Regions from separate parts of the Pantoea nemavictus genome, predicted to be linked through region 1. Evidence: predicted binding sites of a transcription regulator. Region 1 holds the regulator's gene; the other holds the start of a gene.
The links. The regulator Fur, encoded in region 1, represses iron uptake genes when iron is present. The targets are predictions, from matches to a motif close to ATAATAATGAGAACNACTATCAA.
Positions count from the first base shown of each region.

Region 2: the regulator Fur is predicted to act here: its motif matches at 5,408-5,430, upstream of fepB (Fe2+-enterobactin ABC transporter substrate-binding protein).

Region 1 covers NZ_JBBGZW010000001.1:3,359,724-3,367,618, reverse strand. Annotated here, with positions in the region: gene kdpE (two-component system response regulator KdpE) at 1-25, shown strand, start outside; gene pgm (phosphoglucomutase (alpha-D-glucose-1,6-bisphosphate-dependent)) at 64-1,704, opposite strand; gene seqA (replication initiation negative regulator SeqA) at 1,729-2,268, opposite strand; gene ybfF (esterase) at 2,517-3,281, shown strand; gene ybfE (LexA regulated protein) at 3,450-3,725, shown strand; gene fldA (flavodoxin FldA) at 3,863-4,393, shown strand; gene fur (ferric iron uptake transcriptional regulator) at 4,748-5,197, shown strand; gene WH298_RS15400 (hypothetical protein) at 5,258-5,653, opposite strand; gene glnS (glutamine--tRNA ligase) at 5,888-7,555, opposite strand; gene nagE (N-acetylglucosamine-specific PTS transporter subunit IIBC) at 7,708-7,895, opposite strand, start outside.
Region 2 covers NZ_JBBGZW010000002.1:777,330-785,224, forward strand. Annotated here, with positions in the region: gene WH298_RS23195 (FAD-dependent oxidoreductase) at 1-891, shown strand, start outside; gene thiS (sulfur carrier protein ThiS) at 875-1,072, shown strand; gene WH298_RS23205 (thiazole synthase) at 1,076-1,834, shown strand; gene WH298_RS23210 (HesA/MoeB/ThiF family protein) at 1,846-2,811, shown strand; gene WH298_RS23215 (ABC transporter ATP-binding protein) at 2,808-3,524, shown strand; gene WH298_RS23220 (ABC transporter permease) at 3,508-4,242, shown strand; gene WH298_RS23225 (ABC transporter substrate-binding protein) at 4,252-5,181, shown strand; gene fepB (Fe2+-enterobactin ABC transporter substrate-binding protein) at 5,453-6,403, shown strand; gene entS (enterobactin transporter EntS) at 6,400-7,662, opposite strand; gene WH298_RS23240 (amino acid adenylation domain-containing protein) at 7,768-7,895, opposite strand, start outside.

The DNA.
Region 1 (7,895 bases):
TATCGGCTACCGTTTTATGCCATAAAAAAAGGCCGCTTAGCGGCCTTTTCTCTTCACTGCCAATCAGGCGTTTTTCAGTACTTCGCTAACAATCTCAACCGCTTCTTTCTCGATCTGCTGACGGTGTTCAGCGCCGAGGAAGCTTTCACAGTAGATTTTGTAGGCGTCTTCCGTGCCCGATGGACGAGCGGCAAACCAGCCGTTTTCCGTCATCACTTTCAGACCACCGATTGATGCACCGTTACCCGGTGCAGCAGTCAAGCGTGCGGTGATTGGATCACCCGCCAGCGTATCCGCGCTCACCATTTCTGGAGACAGTTTAGACAGTGCCGCTTTCTGTGCTGAAGTTGCCGGTGCCTGCAGACGATTGTAGCTAGGCGCTCCAAAGCGCGCGGCCAGCTCGTCATAATGCTGCTGCGGGTTCTTGCCGGTTACCGCGGTGATTTCTGCGGCCAGCAGGCACAGAATGATACCGTCTTTATCGGTTGACCAGGCTGAGCCATCGAAACGCAGGAACGATGCGCCCGCGCTCTCTTCGCCGCCGAAACCGAAGCTGCCATCGAACAGGCCATCAACGAACCATTTGAAACCAACCGGCACTTCCACCAGCTTACGGCCAATGTCGTTAACTACGCGGTCGATCATCGCGCTGGAAACCAGCGTTTTACCGACAGCCACCTCTTTGCCCCACTGCGGACGATGCTGGAACAGGTAGTTGATTGCCACCGCCAGATAGTGGTTCGGATTCATCAGACCGGCTGGCGTGACGATGCCATGGCGATCGTAATCAGGATCGTTACCAAAGGCCAAATCGAATTTGTCTTTGTACGCCAGCAAACCCGCCATCGCGCATTCGGACGAGCAGTCCATACGCACCACGCCATCTTTATCCAGATGCATGAAGCGGAAAGTCTGATCGATAGCATCGTTAACGATGGTCAGATCAAGCTTGTAGTGCTCAGCAATGCGCTGCCAGTAAGCAATACCCGAGCCGCCTAATGGATCGACGCCAATTTTCAGGCCCGCTTTCTGGATGGCCGAGAAATCGATTACCTGCGCCAAACCTTCAACGTACGGCTGGATCAGGTCCTGCTCAACGATATGGCCGCTTGCCCAAGCCTGATCCAGCGGCAGACGCTTAACGTCCTTCAGCTCGCCTTTGATCAGCTGGTTAGCACGATCTTCCACCACTTTGGTGACGTTGGTATCCGCCGGTCCACCGTTTGGCGGATTGTATTTGATACCGCCATCTTCCGGTGGGTTGTGCGAAGGCGTGATAACGATACCGTCCGCCTGCGCGCCGCCGCGTTTGTTGTGCTCAAGAATGGCATTAGAGATGGCAGGCGTCGGCGTGTAACCATTGTCCTGCTGTACAATCACGTCCACGCCGTTAGCGGCCAGCACTTCCAGCACCGACAAGATCGCCGGCTCAGACAGTGCGTGCGTGTCTTTACCCACGTAGCACGGTCCGGTGATGCCGTTCTTTTTGCGCTCTTCAGCAATCGCCTGCGCGATCGCTAAAATGTGCTGTTCGTTGAAGCTTTGGCGTCCCGCGCTACCGCGATGGCCTGAAGTGCCAAATTTCACCGCATGATCCGGATTCGCCACATCGGGCTTCAGGACGTAATACTGCGAGGTTAATTGTGCAACGTTAATCAAATCGCTCTGCTGGGCAGGCTGCCCGGCACGGGGGTGATTGGCCATTGGCGCTTCTCCCTGACGCTTCAGTTAAATGGTGCCGCGAACTTTCTCTGTCAGTTCCTGAGGGAACTGCATAGCCAGCATGATGTGTTCCACCATGCTGCATTTGCGACCTGTATTGGTATTCGTGATCACCCAGTACGGCGTGCCGGGAACATGCTTCGGCTTAGTATGGGTGCCATTTTGCAGCAGCGTGTGCTCGTCGCCCGCAAAGTAGACGCGGGTACGGCCCTGCAGCGAAGCCGTAGCTTCAGCAAACGCAGCCGGATCAAGACGATAGAGCGTTGACAGTACCAGCATGAAGCGGTTTACCGCCTTATTCTGCTCGGCATATTCGTCGGAAAGCAGCAGCTCACGTACCGCGCGCACACGATCCTGAGGACGCGCTTCGCGACTCGCTGAAGGTGCTTCTTTCACTGACGCACCCGCGGCGGGCGCAGCAGCTGCGCTCTGGCCGGCGGTGAACTTCAACATGCGGCGCAAAATATCTGAGGCGCTTTCACCAATGTGCTGCGTGTGGCTGGCAATATAACGGTAGAGTTCTTCGTCAACTTCAATCGTTTTCATCTTTTTCCGTACGATTCTGGCAAATGACAGAACCACGCATTATTGCAACGGCCTTAGCAAAATCCAGTCGTGCAAAACGTGAGCGGGTTCTAACATAAGGATTATAAAGTTAAATCCGTGGCAGCCGATAGCGTTGGCAACGTTTCCGGGCAAAAGTCGGAATATGCCCTAATGCCCGCCGGCCTGACTGCTGGACAGGTGAATCCATGATAACCTAAGCCAAGGTCACAACCGTAAGAACTTTAGCCATGATTTTGAACGCCCGTCTGCAAACTGAACAATCAGCCTCTGATGCCACACCCATTCTGTTAATCCATGGTCTTTTTGGCAGCCTTGATAACCTCGGCGTATTAGCGCGCGGGGTGCGTGATGCACGCCCAACATTGCAGGTTGATGTGCGTAACCACGGCCTGTCTGCACGCAGTGAGGTGATGAATTATCACGCCATGGCGCAGGACATGGTCGAAACGTTGGATGCGCACAACATTGAACGCGCTAGCGTAATCGGCCACTCAATGGGCGGCAAAATCGCTATGGCGCTCAGTGCCATAGCGCCAGAACGCATAGAAAAAATGGTGATGATCGATATCGCGCCGGTTGATTATCAAACTCGCCGCCATGACGAAATCTTTGCCGCTATCCGTGCCGTTAGCGCTGCTGGCGTGACGCGCCGCAGTGAAGCGGCTGAGGTGATGCGTCAGCACATTAATGAGGATGGCGTGATTCAGTTCATCCTCAAGTCGTTTGCCGAAGGTGAATGGCGCTTTAATGTGCCGGTGCTGTGGGAGAATTACACCACCATTTCCGGCTGGGAAGAGGTGCCTGCATGGCCGCACCCTGCGCTGTTTATTCGTGGTGGCGACTCGCCCTATCTGGATAATCAGCATCGCGATGCGCTATTGCGTCAATTCCCACAGGCACACGCGCATGTGATTAGCGGGGCCGGACATTGGGTGCATGCAGAGAAACCTGAGGCGGTGCTACGCGCGGTGCGTCGATTTTTTAACCTGTAAAAGCAAAAGCTTGCCGCGTGCGCTTTAGGGTTGGCGTCAAGGAAGGCGCTGGAGTATCATGTCGCGCTAAAAATTTGCCACGGATGATTTTTTCACCGTGGTCGGGCCGATAATGTTTTAATCGCGCAGCGCCTTTCCGCCGTTCGCGCCCACTCAGTTTTACAAACCATGGCAAAAGAACAGACAGACCGCACTACGCTTGATCTCTTTGCAGACGAGCGGCGTCCTGGTCGCCCGAAAACCAGCCCGCTGACGCGTGATGAACAATTACGCATCAACAAACGTAATCAGCTCAAGCGCGATAAAGTGCGTGGGCTGCGTCGTGTCGAGCTGAAGATGTCCAGCGAGGCGGTTGACGCGCTCAGCACGCTGGCCGACCAGCAAAACATCAGTCGCAGCGAATTGATTGAACAAATGCTGCTGGCACAGCTCAAACTGTCGTAACGCGCGAAGACCGCACGCTGGAACACAAAGTCACGGCTTTACAAGTTCCGCACTTTTTACCGGTCTGCTATTATTCGCATTACTGTGCAGTCAACTGACTTACTTTCACAATCAGGATCTAAGAGGTTACCTAACCCATGGCAATCGTAGGCATTTTCTTCGGCAGCGATACCGGCAACACTGAAAACATTGCAAAAATGATCCAGAAACAACTGGGTAAAGATGTCGCCGAAGTGCATGACATTGCTAAGAGCACCAAAGAAGATCTCGATGCGTTCGATATCCTGCTGCTGGGCATTCCAACCTGGTATTATGGTGAAGCGCAGTGTGACTGGGATGATTTCTTCCCGACGCTGGAAGAGATTGATTTCAATGGCAAGCTGGTAGCGCTGTTTGGTTGTGGCGATCAGGAAGATTACGCCGAATACTTCTGCGACGCGATGGGCACCATCCGCGACATCATTGAGCCGAATGGTGCAGTCATCGTCGGCCACTGGCCAACCGAAGGCTACCATTTTGAAGCATCTAAAGGTTTGGCCGATGATAAACACTTCCTCGGTCTGGCGATTGACGAAGACCGTCAACCCGAACTGACCAATGAGCGCGTTGAAACCTGGGTGAAGCAGATCTTCGATGAACTGCAGCTGAAAGAGATTATTGAAGCGTAATCCCCTGCTCTGCCCGATGTGCGCGCAAGTTCACATCGGGCAACGGAATTTCCTATAAAAATAATAGCTACGGTTTTTTAACTTTTCCCCGCAAATCTGTAGAATACCCGCAATGGTCATCCGCTTATTCCTCTGGCATTAGAATGAGGCTGAGTGAAATGGAATCCAAAACCCAAGCGTCTTGAAGGCGTTAGTGACATTATCCTTACTGCTTTTGGTGATTAAGGACGTTGCCTTGGTTTTCATTTCACTGCTTGAGTTCTATAATGAGACGCAAATGAGAATGCGCGTTGACCTAAACATTCAAGGCCCCTGCGCCGCAAGTGACTAGCAAAGTAACAGGACAATATCCGCATGACTGACAACAACTCCGCATTGAAGAAGGCTGGCCTGAAAGTCACGCTCCCCAGACTGAAAATTCTGGAAGTGCTTCAGGGACCCGGACCCGAGTCCCATCACGTCAGTGCGGAGGATTTGTATAAGCGCCTGATCGATATGGGCGAAGAGATTGGTCTGGCAACGGTATATCGCGTTCTTAACCAGTTTGACGACGCGGGCATCGTTACCCGTCATAATTTTGAAGGCGGTAAATCTGTCTTTGAACTGACCCAGCAACATCACCACGATCACCTGATTTGCCTCGATTGCGGCAAGGTTATCGAATTTAGCGATGAATCAATTGAAACGCGTCAGCGTGAAATTGCCACTCGCCATGGTATCAAACTCAGTAACCACAGCCTGTACTTGTACGGTCACTGTGCTCTGGGAGACTGCCGCGAAGACGACACGCTCCACGATAAGTAATTGAGTGTGCTATGCAGTATAAAAAAACCGGCGCTTGAGCCGGTTTTTTTATACCTGAAATCAGGCAACGATGGTTTCTTGCAGGTAACGCCAGCGCGGAATGCTGGTGCTGCAATCGAGAACCGCCAGTGAAATGCGGCTCTGATTGATGCCATTCATCATTTGTAATTCACGATATTGAATCGTCACCTCTTCGCTTTGCTGCGAGATAATGGCGTGCTCACTGGTCGCAATACGCATGCCTTCGCGTTGCCCATTCAATTGGCGAAACAGCGTTTCCATCTCATTAAGATCCAACTGTTTACCTTGCGGTGTCACCATTTTAAATTCGGGATGAAAGTGCGATAAAAACAGATCAATGCTGTCATCACTGCCTTCAACCTGATTGAAAATACGTTCGATAAGCTGATGTAATACAACCACACTGTGCTTGGCTTCCAGGGCAAGACTTGTCATTTTTTATCCTTTGATAACCCGCGGAGCAACGTTTGAGTGCGCATAGCCTACCTGAAAAAAAGTTTTTCACACTGGCAAATGGTTTAATTTTGCTAAAGTCAGAATAGTCGTAAATGAGGAATTAATCGCATCAACAGGAAGGCAGCATAAAAGATTGCAGGTGGCCAAATAGAGGCAATAAAAAAGGGCGATTGCTCGCCCTTTCATGATCTTATCGTGTTAGCGACAAAATAATTAATCGCCGATTTTCGCCCAGGTATCGCGCAATCCAACGGTGCGGTTAAACACCAATTTTGACGGCTGCGAATAAACGCTATCAGCACAGAAGTAGCCTTCACGTTCGAACTGATACGGTGCCATTGAATCGGCCTCGCGCAGACCAGGCTCAACGAAGCCCTGTTTAGTTTCGAGTGAGTTCGGGTTAATGGTGGTGAGGAAATCCTCAGCCGCGCCCGGATTTGGCACACTAAACAGACGATCATACAGGCGGAATTCCGCCGGCAACGCGTGAATTGCAGAAACCCAATGGATAACGCCTTTCACTTTACGCCCATCAGCAGGATCTTTGCTCAGCGTATCAACATCGCAAGTACAGTAGATACAGGTGATATTGCCTTCATCATCCTTCGCTACACGTTCAGCACGGATCACGTAAGCATTACGCAGACGCACTTCTTTACCCAGCACCAGACGCTTGTATTGTTTATTGGCTTCTTCGCGGAAGTCAGCGCGATCGATCCACACTTCACGGCTGAATGGCACTTCACGCGTACCCATCTCCGGTTTGTTAGGATGATTTGGCATGGTGATGATCTCTTCGTGACCCGCTGGCAGATTTTCAATCACCACCTTCAGGGGATCCATCACGGCCATCGCACGCGGCGCGTTTTCATTGAGATCGTCACGAATGCACGACTCCAGTGAAGCCATTTCTACGATATTGTCCTGCTTAGTAACGCCAATGCGGCGGCAGAACTCACGAATCGAAGCCGAGCTGTAACCACGACGACGCAAACCGGAAACGGTCAGCATGCGCGGATCGTCCCAGCCTTCCACAACTTTTTCGCTCACCAGCTGAGTCAGTTTACGCTTGGACATCACTGCGTATTCCAGATTCAGACGTGAAAACTCATACTGACGCGGGTGCACCGGAATGGTGATGTTATCCAGCACCCAATCGTACAGACGACGGTTATCCTGGAACTCCAGCGTGCAGAGAGAATGCGTAATACCTTCAATCGCATCAGAAATGCAGTGAGTGAAGTCGTACATTGGATAGATGCACCACTTGCTGCCAGTCTGATGGTGATCGGCAAACTTGATGCGATACAGCACGGGATCGCGCATCACGATAAAGCTGGATGCCATATCGATTTTGGCACGTAAACAGGCTTTGCCCTCTTCGAAGCCACCATCGCGCATTTTCTGGAACAGCGCTAAGTTCTCTTCCACGCTGCGATCGCGATACGGGCTGTTTTTGCCTGGTGCTGTGAGAGAACCGCGATACTCGCGGATCTCATCTGCCGACAATTCATCAACATACGCCAAGCCTTTATTAATCAGCTCAACGGCATAGTTGAAGAGTTGGTCGAAGTAGTCTGAGGAGTAACGAATGTTGCCGCTCCACTCAAAGCCCAGCCATTGCACGTCACGCTTTATGGATTCGACAAACTCCAGATCTTCTTTCACTGGGTTGGTGTCGTCGAAACGCAGGTTGCACTGCCCCTGGTAATCTTGTGCGATACCAAAGTTCAGGCAGATAGATTTCGCATGGCCAATATGCAGATAACCATTGGGCTCAGGCGGGAAACGGGTATGCACAGTGTTGTGCTTACCGCTCGCCAAATCTTCGTCGATGATCTGACGAATAAAGTTCGTTGGGCGGGCTTCAGCCTCACTCATCTCAAAATCCTCAAAAGCTATAACGGGTGATTTGTACCACGAAGTAACGGAGTATGATCCACAAAGCGCAGGAGGGAAACAACCGTTTGTTGGTCGTTTTAAAACAAAAAAGGCAGGAATCGCTTCCTGCCTTCTGGCTCAATCACAAGGACTTAGCCTTTAACCTCGTACAGCGGAGTTTGACCTGCAACCACTGAACCGGTTGCCAGTAAATTCAGACCCGCGAAATCATCGCTATTACTGACGACGACTGGACTGATCATCGAGCGCGCGTTGGCGTTGAGATAATCCAGATCCATTTCGAGGATTGGCTGACCTGCTGTTACCGTTGCGCCCTCTT
Region 2 (7,895 bases), on a different contig from region 1:
TTGCTGGCGGAACGCGGTGAAGACGTTGAGGTGATCGGCGATGCATCGCGGCGTCCGGCTTCCTGGTTTGCGGGTGGCATGCTGGCGCCCTGGTGCGAATCCGAAAGCGCACCGCGCGAGGTGATCTCCCTTGGACAGCACTCTGCCGCGTGGTGGCAACAGCGCGTCAGCAGCGTCGAGCATCAGGGTACGCTGGTGGTGGCGCCGCCACGCGATAGCCAGGAACTCAACCGTTTCGCCCGCATGACCGAGCAACATCAATGGGTCGATCCCTGCCACATCGAACCGGCGCTGGAAGGGCGCTTTGCGCGCGGTCTGTTCTTCGCTCAGGAAGCGCATCTCGATCCGCGCCTGGCGCTGCAGGAGATGCGTGAAAAGCTGATCGCCCACGGCGTAGTCTTCAGCTCGCATGCGCCAAGCGGTCAGATTATTGATTGTCGAGGTATCCATGCGGCGCCCGAACTGCCGCGCCTGCGCGCAGTGCGCGGTGAGATGCTGATTTTGCACAGCGATGAGGTGCAGTTTTCCCGTCCGATCCGCCTGTTGCATCCGCGTTTTCCCTGCTATCTGGTGCCGCGTCGCGGCGGCCATTTCATGCTCGGCGCCACCATGGTTGAGAGCGACGATGCCAGCCCAATCAGTGCCCGCGCCATGATGGAGTTACTCAGCGCCGCTTACGCTATTCATCCGGCATTAGCGGAAGCGCGCGTCATCGAGAGCGGCAGCGGGCTGCGTCCGGCCTATCCGGCCAATCTGCCGGAAATTCACTTTCAAAATGACACCTTTTATCTCAACGGCATGTATCGCCACGGTTTTCTGCTGGCACCGATGCTGGCAGAGCAGCTGATGCAGCGCCTATCTGGAGAGCAATCCTATGAACATTCAGCTTAATGGCCGCGCCATCAGCACCCAGGCCACCAGCCTGAGCGAATTGTTGATCGAGCAGCAAATTGATGTGGCCTGCGTGGCCACCGCCTTTAACGGCGCCTTCGTGCCGAAAAGCCAGTACGACACGCAGCTGCTGGATGAAGGTTGCCAGCTGGAAGTGCTGTCACCGATGCAGGGAGGCTAAGCGATGTTTTACGATCATGATCCCCAATCACGCTTCCTACTCGGCACCGCGGGCTATCCTTCGCCGGCGATTTTACAGCAGGCGATTGCCGCGTCTGGCAGCGAAATCATCACCGTTAGCCTGCGACGTGAAGGCGCTGCCGGTGCAGCATTTCGCGATCTGCTGACCGGACTCAACATCCGCGTGTTACCGAACACCGCCGGCTGTCACACGGTGAAAGAGGCGGTCACCACCGCACATATGGCACGGGAACTGTTCAATACCGCGTGGATCAAGCTGGAAGTGATCGGCCACGCCGACACGCTGCAGCCCGATCCGTTCGCGCTGGTGGAAGCGGCGCGCATTCTCTGTGCAGACGGCTTCCAGGTATTTCCCTACACCACTGAAGATCTGATCGTTGGCGAAAAGTTGCTGGCGGCAGGCTGTGAACTGTTGATGCCGTGGGGCGCGCCGATCGGTTCCGGCCAGGGATTGCGCAATATCGACGGCCTGCGCGCGATGCGCGCCTGGTTTAGCGATGTTCCGCTGATCATTGATGCCGGGATTGGTGCGCCGTCGCAGGCGGCGCAGGCGATGGAGATGGGTTTCGATGGCATTTTGCTGAATACCGCGGTCGCCAAAGCGGGCGATCCCATCGTGATGGCCAACGCTTTCCGTCAGGCGATTGAAGCCGGGCGAGCGGCATGTAGCGCCGGATTGATGGAGAAGCGCGATATGGCGAGTGCGTCCACGCCCATCTTTGGCCTGGCAAATCTCAACTGATGGGCGGCGATATGGAACGCTATCAACGCCAGATGATGCTGCCGGAAGTGGGTGAAGACGGGCAGCGCAAACTGCGCAACGCGCGCGTAGTGGTGGTGGGTGCCGGCGGGTTAAGCGCGACGCTGCTGCCGCAGCTGGTGGGCGCGGGCGTCGGCCATATTCGGCTCTATGACGACGACGAAGTGGCGCTGCATAACCTGCATCGGCAAACGCTGTTTACTCTGCAGGATATCGGCCAGCCCAAGGTGCTCAGCGCACAGCAGGCATTACAGCAGCGTAATCCCGAGGTGCAGATCGACGCGCTGCAGCAATCACTGAGCGCCAGCAATGTGCAGCAGGCGTTGGCGCAGTGCGATCTGGTGATCGACGCGGCGGATAATTTTGCCGTCACCTATCAGCTCTCCGATGCGTGCATGCTAACGGGCATCCCGCTGATCAGCGCCTCGGTTCTACGCAGACAAGGTTACGTGGGCGGTTTTTGTGGCGGAGCGCCGAGCTATCGCGCGGTATTTCCCCGCTTGCCCTCCTCGGCGGCGAACTGCAACACCGCAGGCGTGATGGGTCCGGCGGTCGCTGCATTGGGCGCGATGCAGGCGCAGATGGCGCTCAGCGTGCTGCTTGAGCTGCAGCCATCGCCGCTTGGCTGTCTGGTGAACTGCGATTTTGTTAACTGGCACTTCCGCCCGTTCCGCTTTGATCAGGCCGAAGAACCGCAACAGGCGGTGCCGTTTATCGATCGGCAACTGCTGGCGGCGGATGACTGCATTGTCGAACTGCGTAGCCATGAAGAAGCGCCAGTCAGCGTCGCAGAGAGCGTTGAACGCCTTCTGCCGCAGGCGATCGCCACATGGCAGCCACCGACGCAGCAACGCATTGTACTGGTGTGCGCCAGCGGCATTCGTGCCGCGCAGGCCGCCGCAGTGTTGGCGCAGCGTGGCTTTAACCAGCTGGCGATTCTGGCGGCAAATCGCCCATGAGCCACGACATTTTTTTCAACGACGTGAGCTTTAGCTGGGGCGATAAACCGCTGTGCCAGCAGCTGAATCTGCAGCTGCGCGGCGGCAAAACCACGGTGATGCTGGGACGCAGCGGCATCGGCAAAAGCACGCTGCTGCGCTTGATCGCGGGATTACTTCAGCCGCAACAGGGCGCGGTGCAGGGATTGAGCGGCAATGTGGCGTGGATGGGGCAGCAGGATCTGCTCTATCCGTGGCTGACGGTGCTGGAAAACGTGATGCTATCGGCACGACTGGGCGGTGAAAAAGCAGATCGTCCGCGCGCGCTGGCGCTGCTGGAGCAGGTAAAGCTCAGCGAGGTGGCACACGCACCGCCGCATCAACTCTCTGGCGGTATGCGGCAACGCGTGGCGCTGGCGCGCACGCTCTATGCGCAGCGTGAGGTGGTGCTGATGGATGAGCCGTTCGCCACGCTTGATGTGATGACCAAACTTAGTCTGCAGACGCTGACCGCACGCTTACTGCAAGGCAAAACCGTGTTGCTGGTGACCCACGATCCCCTTGAAGCCTGCCGCATGGCCGATGACATTTTACTGCTCGATGGCCAACCGCTGGACATCGAAAACTGGCCGGTGCCTGACGGTGTAACACCGCGACCGTTCGATGATCCCGGCGTGTTGCAGGCGCAGGCGCAACTTTTCTCCCGATTGAATACTCATGAAAACACTGTTTAGCGCGATCTATTTGTGCGTGGTGCTGCTGTGCGGCTGGCTGCTGGCGCGTCACAGCGGCGTGCCGACCTTTTTACTGCCCGCTCCGCAGGCGGTGCTTGACGCGCTATGGCTGCATCGCCAACTGCTCTGGCATCACACGTTGTATACGCTGGCGGAAATTGTGCTGGCGCTGCTGCTCGGCGTGGGTGCCGGCGTGACGCTGGCGGTGCTGATGGCCGCCAGCCCGCTGTTGCGTCGCGTGCTGTTTCCGCTGGTGACTGCCAGCCAGGCGATCCCGGTATTTGCCCTCGCGCCGCTGCTGGTGCTGTGGCTCGGTTTTGGCATTGCGTCGAAAGTGGTGGTGGCGGCGTTGATTCTGTTTTTTCCGCTGTGCTTGTCACTGTTCGATGGGCTGTGCCGCACGCCGAGCGGCTGGCTGGAGCTGGCGCAAACCACCACGCCATCGCGCTTCCGCATCTTCTGGCGCGTGCGCTGGCCCGCCGCCTTACCGCAGTTTTTTTCCGGCTTACAGATGGCGGCAGTGCTGGCACCGATCGGCGTGGTAATCGGTGAGTGGGTTGGGGCGAGTGAAGGGCTGGGCTATCTGATGATGCAATCGAACGCTCGCCTTGAAACCGCCACCAGCTTTGCTGCGCTGCTGCTGTTACTGATTCTGGCGCTGCTGCTTTCCGGCAGCGTAGCGCTTATTCGTAAGAAAACCCTCTGGCAAACTCTATAAGGATGCACCTTGAACACCCTACGTATCGCCATCACCGCTTTGCTGCTGCTGACGACCAGCAGCGCGCACGCTGCAGAGAAAGTTCGTCTGCTGCTCGACTGGTTTATCAACCCGAACCACGCGGCGATTTTTGCTGCCCAGCACAGCGGCGCCTTTAAAAAAGAGGGGCTGGAGGTGGAGATGATCGCACCAGCCGATTCAGCATCCGTGCCGCTGCTGCTGGCGGCGGGGAAAGTCGATCTCGCTATCAGCTACCAGCCGCAGCTGTATACGTTGGTGGAGAAACAGGTGCCGGTGATCCGCGTCGGCACCATGGTCAACCAGCCGTTGAACACGCTGACGACGCTGTCGAGTGATATCCACTCGCTCAAGGACTTTGCCGGGAAAACCCTGGGCTACGCCGTGCCGGGCACCGAGGATGTAGCGATCCGCAATATGCTGAAATCGCAGGGCGTTGATGCCGATAAAGTGAAGCTGATTAACCTGAATATGGACGGTGAATCGGCGCTATTGACGCACAAGATTGATGGTGCGATGACCATTTTCCGCAACTATGAGCTGTTGGATCTGCAGGACAAAGGCGCCCATCCGACGGTGTTCAAGCCGGAAGATCATGGTGTGCCAGCGTACGACGAGCTGATCATTTTGGCGAACCAGAAAACAGCGGCGCAGGATAAACGTATTCCGGCGTTCCTGCGCGGTCTGGATGCCGGCGTGGCGTGGCTGCGCGCGCATCCGCAAGAGGCGTGGCAGGCGTTTATCAAGCAATATCCGGAGCTGAACACCAAACTGAATCATCAAGCGTGGCAGGCGACGCTGCCGTACTTCGCTGCGCACAGCGCAGAGTTTGATCGGGCGCGCTATCAGGCATTTGGCGAATATATGAGAGCGAATGGGGTGATTAAGGATGTGGCGCCGATGAATCGGTATTCATTGTAGTGCGATAAGGAGTGGCGCGGTAAGGTGCGCTGGGTCCCTCACCCCAGCCCTCTCCCGCGCGCGGGAGAGGGGGCCTATGGTGCTCACCATAAATATCGCCACTCCACCTAAACATTCCACTCCACCTAAACATTATTCTCTACCTAAACATCCCCTCTCCCGCTTGCGGGAGAGGGCTAGGGTGAGGGCATCCGCTCTCCAATTTCCCTTGCACACCGCTGTATTTTTGATAATGATATTTATTCTCAACTATCAAGTCATGGACAACCTGATGCGTTTCCCCGCTCTTTCTCTGCTGCTCAGCCTATTTGTTATCTGCACTAACGTCCAGGCCAACGCCAGCTGGCCGCGCACCATCGAAACACCGCAAGGCCCATTTACGTTGCAACAGCCGCCGCAGCGTATTGTTTCGACCAGCGTCACGCTGAGCGGCACCTTGCTGGCCATTAACGCGCCGCTGATCGGCTCTGGCGCCACCAGCCGCAACAGCAGCGTCGCGGATGCGCAGGGCTTCTTTACTCAGTGGAGTGAAGTGGCGAAAGCGCGTCAGGTAAAACCGCTGTATGTGTCGCAGCCGAACGCCGAAGCGATTGCTGCCGAAGCCCCGGATTTGATTGTGATGGCCGCTACCGGCGGGGATTCGGCGCTGCGTCTTTACGATCAGCTACGCACCATCGCACCGGTTTTAGTGATCGATTACGGCGATAAGAGTTGGCAGGCGCTGGCCTTGCAGCTGGGCGAGATCACCGGTCACGACGCGGATGCGCAACAGGTCATTACGGCGTTCGATCAGCGCGTTGCCGCGGTGCGCAAAAAGATTACGCTGCCGCCGCAGCCAACCTCTGCCTTGGTCTATTACGAAGATGGGCGGGGTTTAAACCTGTGGACACCGGCGTCGGCGCAGGGCGCGTTGTTAAAGGATTTAGGTTTTACCTTAGCCGCGCCGCCCGCCAGTTTCCAGGGCAGCACCAGCATGGGCAAGCGCAATGACATTATCCAGATGAGCGGGGAAAACATGGCCGATGGCATCACCGGCAACACCCTATTGCTGTTTGCCGCCGATGAAAAAACCGTGCCGCAGGTGGCGAAGAATCCGTTCCTCGCCCATTTGCCAGCGGTGCAGCAGCACGACATTTTTGCCATGGGTAACGACACTTTCCGCCTTGATTACTACAGCGCCAACAATATGCTCAGCAGCATCGAGCGGCAGTTCTCGCATTAAGCATCGGCGGTGGCCGGCTGCGGTGTCTCCGGCTGATGGTTAAGACGCGCGGTGCGCAGGCCGCGCGCCGCCAGCGACAGCAGGACCAACAGGCCCGCGGCCAGGCCGCCAAACCACAGCACGCTGCTCAGCGGCGCCAGCGCCCGTGCCAGCGCGCCTAAACCCAGCGCACCCACCGAATCGCCGGTGACATCCTGTGCCGTTCCCAGACTGTTCACGCGGCCCAGCAGCGCATCCGGCGTATGATGCTGCGTCAGCATAAACTGCAGCAGCGAGGCGATGGCGTTACTGTAGCCGTAACACACCAGCGCCAGCAGCGCGGGCAGCAAATGGCTGTAGAGACCGAGCGAGGCGATGCAGGCAAACGCCAGCAGCGCGCAGCCAATCAGCACCAGCCCCGGACGCGTTAACTGTCGCACCCAGCCGCTGGTAAACGCGCCAATCATCGCACCCAGCGGCACCGCCGAGTACATCAAACCTAATGCCGAGGCATCGGCGTGAAACGCCAGCGCCAGCGCCGGGAACAGGATACGCACCGCACCGACCATGCTCAGCAGCAATCCAACCAGCACCACCGCGCCGACCACTTTATGCTGGCAGACAAACTGCATGCCGCTCGCCAGCGCGCGCAGCGGATGCTCTGGCTCCTGCTGTTCAGGCTGCATCGTCGGTAAACGCACCAGCGGAATTAGCGTGGCGAGCGTGCCGATAGCGGCGACGGCAAAGGCCCAGCCGACGCCTGCTGCGACGATGATCATGCCGCCGAGCGCGGGTGACAGAATCGCGCCGAGGCGTACCGTCAGCATGCTGAGTGCGCCGGCTTCCGCCAGATGTTCGCGACCGACAATTAGCGGGATAACCGCCATCAGCGCGGTCATGCCGAGGGCGCCAAAGAAGCCATCCCAAAAGGCGAGGAAATAGAGCGCCAGCAGCGAAGGCGCCGGGCTGAAGGCATTCAGACTGAGCAGCACAAAGCCGATACCGCAGGTGCCGCGTGCGAACAGAATCAGCTTGCGGCGATCGTAGCGATCGGCCAGCACGCCGCCGAGCAGCAGGCCGATAAACATGCCGATGCCATCGAGCATCACCGCCACGCCCACCTGCAGCGTGGAACCGGTCATCGCCTGAATCTGCACCGGTACGCCCACTGCCAGCATGCCGAGCGCAAACACCGATAGCATGCGAGCGCAGAAAATCGCGCGGAACGATGCGTTGTTTTTCAACAAACTAAAATCTAAAAATATCGAGGGCTTAGCCATATATCTCCAACAATAAATCCCATTTGCATCACCCGTAGCGGCGCAATTCATTGCGCGTCTTTAAAAAGAGCGCGATAAATCGCGCCGCTACGGTGTGTGCCTTGTTTAACGCCCAGCTAACAGCTGATTTATCAACGGCCCCAACACTTTCAGCGAATCCGCTGAGAGAATATCGGCGTGTTCGCAATCCAGCGGGAACAGGGTGAGCTCATCCACAAACGGCGCCCAGCTGG